Regions from separate parts of the Paenibacillus sp. MT86 genome, predicted to be linked through region 1. Evidence: predicted binding sites of a transcription regulator. Region 1 holds the regulator's gene; the other holds the start of a gene.
What was found. Region 1 encodes CtsR, which represses protease genes until heat stress. Its sites were predicted from a motif close to ATGGTCAATAAAGGTCAAACA; they were not measured.

Region 1 (4,334 bases):
GATTTCGGTGTATCGCCGGCTAAGACGTTTATACCGTCATCCAACTGTAAACCGAGAAATAATAACTAACGACTTCTTAACGGTTGCCCAATGTCTCCCGAATGAGCTTAGCCCTGTACATATCGCGTTCGGAAGGATTCATGCCCTCTCCATAGGTCTTCTGGAGAAATCCGGGCTGCGTCTTCACATTCAGCTCGTTCATGACCGGAATTTCCGGCCCTTCCAGCAGGCCGAGATCCACGCCTAACCGAACATCGGACAAGCGCTGAGCCGCTTCCTTGGAATCCATGACCGCTGCATAGGACAGGATGCCGTATGAACGCATGACCCGGTCCGTAATACGGAGCTTGGATTCACTAAGGAGCCGCGCCCTGGCATTCTTCTCGTGCTCGATGATTTGCAGGGCCACGCTGTGAAGATTCTCGATGATCTCCGACTCGGTTTGCCCGAGCGTAATCTGATTCGAGATTTGAAACAGGTTGCCTAAAGCTTCGCTGCCCTCGCCGTAAATTCCTCTAACGGTCAAACCTACCTGCGATACGGCCGAGAGAATCCGATTGATCTGCTGCGTCATGACGAGCGCGGGCAGATGCATCATGACCGAAGCGCGAAGGCCGGTGCCGACATTGGTCGGACAGCTCGTTAGGTAACCCCGTTTGTCATCAAAAGCATAATCGATCTCGGATTCGAAGATATCATCCAGCGCCGTCGCGCGGCTCCATGCCTCCCGAACCTGAAATCCGGGATACAGACACTGTATGCGCAAGTGATCCTCTTCATTGATCATAATGCTGACGGATTCATCTTCGGTAAGGATGACGGCACCGTTCCGGGATTCATTAGCCAGATTGGGACTGATCAGATGCTTCTCGACGAGAACCTTCTTATCCAGCTCATCAATCTCACTTAATTTAATTACATGCAAATGCCCGAAATCCTGCAAATCCTCCTTATCCTTTAACACATGGGTCAGGCGCTCTAGCACTTCTCCCGACTGCTGATCCGTTGCGAGCAGCGGGAAAGGAAGATGCTGCAGGTTGCGCGCCACCCTCACGCGGGTGCTGATGACAATGTCGGAATCCTGACCGTTCCCGCGCATCCACTCGCTCAGCGCCGAATCGGTAAACCGGAGATTAGACATCACGCATTCCTCCTACTAAAGTGCAAAATGTAACGATCTTATCCCTGAGCAATGTTACGCTCCAGCTCGCGGATTTGGTCCCGGATCTCGGCAGCCGCTTCAAATTCCTCCTGCAGGATCCTCATTTGAAGCTCCTTTTTAAGCTCATCGATCCGGCGTTTGATCTGAATCCGGCCGCCGGTACGCTTCGGCACTTTGCCCACATGGGAAGTTCCCCCATGGACTCGCTTGAACAACGGATCCAATCGATCCGAGAAATATTTATAACACGCGCTGCAGCCGAACCGGCCAAGCTTGCTGAACTGGGAATACGTCATGCCGCATTCCTCGCATTGCAGCGTCTGGGCCGTTTTCGCACCGGGGGTCTGGCCCTTGCCTGAAGGATCCAGATCCAGCAGGCCTGACAGCAAACTGTGTATAGAAAAACCATTCGACGTACCGGGGATCAATTCCCCTTTTTCGCGGGCACAAGTTTCACAAAAATGAAACTCCGTTTTCTCCCCGTTCACAATTTTGGTGAAATGAAGTGTCGCCGGCCGTTTACCGCATTCTTGGCATAACATACTCCGATGCCTCCTTACACAGACTCACTTACCTAATAAAGAAATCAGCATCGCCTTCATAATCCTTGCGCGCAGCTCATCCCGATAAGGAAGCTTCACGTTCAGGCATTCCCTTGAAACGGCGGCCCGCATCAGGCTGGCCTCCCGCTTCGTCAAAAACCGGGATTCCTCCAGCTGGTAGATCAAGCCTTCCGCTACCGTCTGGTCAATCATGCTGCCGATGGTATGATGAAGGTGCTGCTGGAGTGCAGTATGCTGGGGAAGCTCGATACGCTGAATGCGTATGTATCCGCCCCCGCCGCGCTTGCTCTCGACAAGAAAGCCCTTCTCCAGCGTGAACCGAGTGCTGATCACGTAATTGATCTGGGAAGGAACGCAAGAAAATTGCTCCGCCAAATCGTTCCTTTGAATTTCGACGGTTCCTTCCGGACTTTCCTGCAAAATGCTCTTCAGGTATTGTTCGATAATATCAGAGATATTACGCATGGTCTGTTCATCCTCCACTGTTTGAAACGTTAAGACGGATAGTGATCTTACACGTCCGCACAGAGCCTTGCTTATACGTTGATTAACCATAATCAAAATCAGCGAACCCTCTCGTTGACTTTGACTTTCTTTGACTTTGATCTCATTATAGCACATTTTTTCATTTTGCCAAGAGGGTACTTCTCAAATGTTCGCGCTATGCCTGTATTCTTATTGTACCCACTTCTTCGATCGCTTATAGCCCTTTTCCGAAGAACAATTCAACCGAAGGAATAAAAAAAGAAGCAGCCAACGTTCCGGATTAAAACCGGTCTCTTGGCCACTTCTTCCTGTCGTTTTCTGTATCTTAAGCATCATAACTGATCAAATAATGCTGTAACTCCGTATTGTAATACCCGATGCTGTATTCAATGATGCTGCCCGTCTGGTCGTAGGAGGATCTCAACCGCTTCAGTAACGGGGTCCCGGCGCTTACGCCCAGCAGTGAGGCAATCTCCTCATTAGCCACGGTCGCCAGGAAACGGTCCCGGAAATTCTCCAGCGTGATTTGACTCTCCTCGATACGTTCATACAAGGACGGCAGTTCGCTTGAATCGAACTCCTCCCCCATGTCCACCAGGGACGATACGTAATGGGTGTAGTAGATAAACGGGCTGCCGTCCAGCAAATACAGCCGTTCGATCAGCAGGCACCGCTCACCGAATTTCAGGAACAATTCGCTATCCGGTTCATTGTGCACCCATTCCGTCTTCAGATGGCGCTTCCGGATCTGGTGGCCCTCTTCAACCAAAATCTCGGTAAACAGCTTCCCCTTGGACAGCTTGGAAAAGGACGTGTTCCGGGTTACGATTGTTCCCACACCGCTCCGCTTCTCTACATACCCTTCCTGGTACAATTCCTGGATCGCATTGCGAACCGTCATTTTGCTGACGTTAAATTCCTGTTCCAGCTGCGGCTCGGAAGGAATATGGGAACCAAGTGGATATACCCCATGCAGAATCCGATCTTTAATGATCTTCTTGATTTGCAAGTATAATGGACCGTTCTTCCGCGTGATCGACATGCTTCCTCCTACCTTTCCACGTCAGACATATGATGACTCATCGCCTGAAGCACTTCGCGTTCGTTTGCCGTCGGCGTATCTCCCGTTACGGTATGGGCAAGCATCGCCGCCGCTGCGGCAAAATCAACCGTCCGGCCCGGCTCATATCCCTCCGAGATCCCATGAATCACACCGCTGGCATAGGCATCGCCCGCCCCGATGCGGTCATGAACGGAGAACGTCAACGTTTGGGAAAAATGAAACGCTCCATCCGTGTAAAGATAGCCTTGCAGGGAATGGGTATTGTCCCCGTTGATCTTGCGGTGGGTACCCGACGCAACCGTAATATTATACTTCGCCGCCACCTTCGGAATCAACTCCTGCAGCTGTTCGTGCCGATCCTCCCGAGTTGTTTCCATGCCAAGGATATGGATGGCATCCTTCTCGTTCATGAAGACGATATCCGCCAAAGACAGCATTTCCTCGTAGTGCGGCTTGGCAAAATCGTAGCGGTCCGCGCCCCATAAGGAAGGACGGTAGTTGCAGTCGAACACAACCGTTCCGCCGCTTTGCTTGACCTTGCGAGCCAAGACCTTCATCTGGCCCCGCACGGTGTCGTTCATGGAAAGGGTGATGCCGCAAAAATGGATCACGTCGATCTTTTCGGCAATCGCATCGAAATCGTACATGGCATCCTCCGCCGTATTAAAGCTGCTGCCCAGGCGATCCGTATAGGTCACACGACCGGGTCTAACGCCAAACCCATTCTCCAGGAAGTACATGCCGACATATTTGCCCCCGCGGCTAATGAGCGAAGTGCCGATCCCAAGCTTGCGCAGATATGAGATCGCCGCTTCGCCAAGCGGGTTGTCGGGAAGCGTGCTGACGAGGTACCCGGCATGTCCGAACCTTGCCACAGCCGACGCGATGTTGACACCCGTCCCGGAAAAGGAATAGTTCAGGTGGCTCTCTTGTGCCAAGGAAGCATACCCTGGTACTTGAAGACGCATCATCACTTCGCCAAATGCAGCGATCGTCTTAGGCATATTGATCAACCAGCGCTTTTAACTTAAGGTGCAGCTCTTGCACGTCGCTAATGATC
Region 2 (4,334 bases), 900 kb from region 1:
GATTGAATGGCTAGATCAATTACAGACCTTTGCTTGCGATGTAAGCAGCGAGGTCAACGACACGGTTGGAGTAGCCCCACTCGTTGTCATACCAAGAAACAACTTTCACCATGTTGTCGCCAACTACCATAGTGGAGAGCGAATCGATAGTGGAAGAAGCTGGATCGCCATTGTAGTCGCTGGATACAAGCGGCTCTTCGGAGTAGTTCAAGATGCCTTTCAGCGGGCCTTCAGCAGCTGCTTTCAGAGCTCCGTTTACATCTTCAAGGGTTACGTTTTGGGACAGCTCAACTACGAGGTCCGTTACGGAAACGTTCTTCGTAGGTACACGCATTGCCATACCGTTCAATTTGCCTTTCAATTGTGGCAGAACGAGGCTAACCGCTTTAGCAGCACCCGTTGTGGATGGAATGATGTTTTCGGCAGCTGCACGAGCACGACGCAGGTCTTTGTGCGGAAGATCAAGCACTTGCTGGTCATTCGTGTAGGAGTGAACCGTAGTCATCATGCCTTTAACGATACCGAACTTCTCGTCAAGAACTTTAGCAAAAGGAGCCAAGCAGTTTGTTGTACAAGAAGCGTTGGAGATTACAGTATGGTTAGCTGCATCGTATTTGTCTTCGTTAACGCCCATAACGATGGTGATATCTTCGTCAGTAGCTGGAGCGGAGATGATAACTTTCTTAGCGCCGCCTTTCAAGTGAGCGGAAGCTTTGTCTTTCGCTGTGAAAATACCAGTGGATTCTACAACGATTTCAACGCCGTACTCAGCCCAAGGCAATGCTTCAGGGTTACGCTCAGCGAATACTTTCACTTCGCGGCCGTTTACAACGAGTGCGCCTTCTTTAGCTTCAACAGTTGCATTCAGTCTGCCGTGAGTCGTGTCATATTTCAAAAGGTGTGCCAGCGTTTTTACGTCCGTCAAATCGTTGATTGCCACGATTTCAACTTCGCTGTTGTTCAGCGCAGCGCGGAATACGTTACGTCCAATACGTCCAAAACCGTTAATACCTACTTTAACCATGAGTAGTTCCCTCCATATTTGTAAAATTTATATATTCAAGATTGGCCGTTAAGCCAATCAAGACAACAAAAAATGAAAAATCTGTTGTACGCCCGCGGACTCAGATGCCGGCGTCAATTTCCTTCTCGACTTCCAATGCTGCGGCTTCATCCGTAACGAGAATGTCCTCGTGTCCGAATTTCAGCACCGCGTGAATCGCTTTGCCCTTGCCTTGCCCTCCAGCAATGCCGATGATGGTCTCCGTCCGCATAATATCCTCAAGCCGGAGTCCAAGGGTAAGCATTTTGTGGACAACTTCGCCATCTTCGCTGAAATAATAGCCGAAGGATTCCGCGATCGCGCCATCTGCCTGCAAGTTCCGGATAGAGCCTTCATCCAGCTTCCGCCGTCTGGCCATCTCCATGGCATCCCCGATGCCGTGAATAATGACGCGGCTGCGCCTGATCACATCCACGATCTCCTGGATGTGCTGATCCTGAACCAACGATTGATAAGCATCCTCGCTGAGCAGATCCGGTACATGAAGCAATCGGTACTCAGCACCAACGCGCTTAGCCATTTTGGAAGCGATGGTGTTCGCTTGAATCTCCATGCTCTCCCCGAGGCCGCCTCGCGCCGGCACAAACCAAGTGCTTGTCAACGGTTCGCCGCCAGGCAAAGAGGACATCTGCTCTGCCACTTCGGCGAGCGTGGAGCCGCCTGTTACGGCAATCGTATCTCCATCCTGGACAAAGTTAAGCAGCGTTCTTGCTCCGGCCCGGCCAAGCTCACGTTTGACTTCCGGAGATGACTCGCTGTCACCGGGAATAATGACCACTTTACGAAGCCCGTAAGCCTGACGAATCTTCTCTTCCAGTTCAACCAGTCCGAACAACTCATTCATGACCGGTTCCAACTCCTCCAGCAAGCATATCCCTGAGCCGCTGATCCGCATGCCGAGCGTTTCAATCTCGATCAGCCCTTGCGCTTTCAGAAGATCAGTCTCTGCTCTGAGAACACGCTCGGTCATCGATAGCGATGAAGCCAGTGTTCTTCGGCCAACAATTCCGGACAACTTGATCTGATGAAGGATGGTATACCTTCGTTTAAGTGTGTCCATCAGATCCGGCAGAAGTTGCTCTTGTATTTCTAATAGGTTACGCATGCATTCCACTCCTGCAAACTTCGTCTCGGCTCTCCTACCTGGTCGTAAAATGTCCCAGTTAAACTTTTTAAGTCCCACCCTTATTCTAACCAATAATCATGCCGGTTGCAAGTGTCCGAAAGTATATTTCTCTACCCCAGGCATTCTTATACATTATGGCCAACTACCGGCTCGTCTATATAATAGGAACAAAGTTTTGTCCGCTATTGTATTTTTGAAATAGATGCGGTATAATCAACTTCGTTGCTGATTTTTGTGCGCCCGTGGTCCAATGGATATGACGTAGGCCTCCGGAGCCTGAGATCGAGGTTCGATTCCTCGCGGGCGCGCCATTATAACATTTATTCTCTATACTGATTACCCTAAAGTGCCCATAACGGCTCTTTTTTTTACTCAATAGTTTGACTTTCTTTGACTTTTTGATTTAAATTGTTTATCATGTGGGTAATACGGTAACAGTATTTATATGAGGTACTTAAGAGGAGGTTTTCCACGTGAGTTTTATACCTATGGTCGTTGAACAAAGCAACCGCGGTGAGCGGGCGTACGACATCTATTCCAGATTGCTGAAAGACCGCATTATCTTCCTCGGCTCCGACGTAAATGACGTGGTCGCCAATTCCATCATTGCCCAAATGCTGTTCTTGTCGGCTGAGGATCCCGAGAAGGATATTCATCTTTACATCAACAGCCCTGGCGGTTCCATTACCGCAGGTATGGCGATATTCGATACGATGCAGTTCATCAAGCCAGACGTCTCGACGATCTGTGTCGGCATGGCTGCTTCCATGGGCGCATTCCTGCTTAACGCAGGCGCCAAAGGCAAACGCTACGGTCTCCCTAACAGCGAGATCATGATTCACCAGCCGCTCGGCGGCGCACAAGGTCAAGCCACGGATATTGAAATCCGTGCCCGCCGCATTCTCAAAATGCGCGACAAGCTGAACCGCATCCTGTCCGAACGCACCGGCCAACCGCTGGAGCGCATCGAGAAGGACACGGATCGCGACTACTTCATGACGGCTGACGAAGCCAAAGAGTATGGCCTGATCGATCAAGTACTGGAAAACACACCGCCGCAAGGCTTATAAAAGAAATGAAGTAAAGGGCAGGCGCCGTTATCCGGTGCCTGCCTTTTCTTATCCGCTGGATTCATCGAAAACTTCGAATACTAAATAGTGAGAGTATCCCCTTCGGTCGCTGTTGAAATCGGGAAACATGAATGATTAAATAAGGAGGTTTCCCGATTCCAAAGGCGAACGCGTTGCTCCTCCAAGGATACTCTCACTTCGGTACGATTTTTTCAATAAAACATAAAGACGGTAAGGCCATCCCCCTCCTAAAAGGCCTGTCTTAACTTGAGGGGAGGGGAAAAAGGGTACGCCTATGGTGAGATACACAAAAAATCCCCTTGATCATAGGGCGCAGGAGTATATGCTCCACGCTCAATTGATCAGGGGATTTATCGCAACGGGTTCCAGCACAATGTTACATCAGGACAGCATCATGTATCTAAACAAGCTATAGTATGAAATTTAGTATTACAGTTTACACAAACCGCCTATGATATACTCTTACTTCCACTCTTTCAGCTTCAGCTCAAACTCAGGAAATCCATAGGCATAGGCGGTGTATTCATAAAGCTGGAAGTACAGCACCGCCGCGTTATCCTTCACATAGAAGTCGGCATCGGCAGGCACTCCCTCAAAACCGCCGAGGTAACCTCCCTCTTTCTTCATCTTGCTCAGCACAAGGTTGTTCAGCTTCTGCTTGTTCTTGCCCTGCATGTTGATGAAATCGCCCAGCTTCATTTGCTTGCCGTCCTTCAAGGAGAACGTGAAGCTTTTACGGAAGGTCATGCCATGGGCACCGCCGGTGTACGAATAATCATACGCCGTAATGCTCAGGATGTCGTTCTGGTTGTAATGGACCACGAAGTCACCGCTGAATTCGTAAGGGAAACTGGATTCCGACGGCGGGAATTCCTCGGCGTTTCCTTCCGCGCCGGTGATTACGCCGGACGCATTTTCTTTCAACACTTTGTTGATTTCGGCTTGGACCTCCGCATTATCGAGTCCGTTGATTACAGGATAGTTCACAACAGCGTCTACGCCCTGAATATTCTTCTTGAGCGCAACCGATTTAATGGTAATGTCATTCAGCTTC

Region 2: a site for CtsR is predicted at 2,567-2,587, ahead of clpP (ATP-dependent Clp endopeptidase proteolytic subunit ClpP). Genes of this name have one in related genera too.

The regions. Positions count from the first base shown of each region.
Region 1 covers NZ_CM179499.1:6,329,287-6,333,620, forward strand. The annotation lists gene mcsB (protein-arginine kinase McsB) at 77-1,141, opposite strand; gene mcsA (protein-arginine kinase activator protein McsA) at 1,180-1,704, opposite strand; gene AC3RCL_RS29010 (CtsR family transcriptional regulator) at 1,729-2,190, opposite strand; gene AC3RCL_RS29015 (GntR family transcriptional regulator) at 2,537-3,253, opposite strand; gene AC3RCL_RS29020 (sugar kinase) at 3,262-4,278, opposite strand; gene dagF (2-dehydro-3-deoxy-phosphogluconate aldolase) at 4,271-4,334, opposite strand, start outside.
Region 2 covers NZ_CM179499.1:211,891-216,224, reverse strand. The annotation lists gene gap (type I glyceraldehyde-3-phosphate dehydrogenase) at 20-1,024, opposite strand; gene AC3RCL_RS01050 (sugar-binding transcriptional regulator) at 1,125-2,168, opposite strand; tRNA gene AC3RCL_RS01045 (tRNA-Arg) at 2,426-2,500, shown strand; gene clpP (ATP-dependent Clp endopeptidase proteolytic subunit ClpP) at 2,663-3,259, shown strand; gene AC3RCL_RS01035 (PdaC/SigV domain-containing protein) at 3,743-4,334, opposite strand, start outside.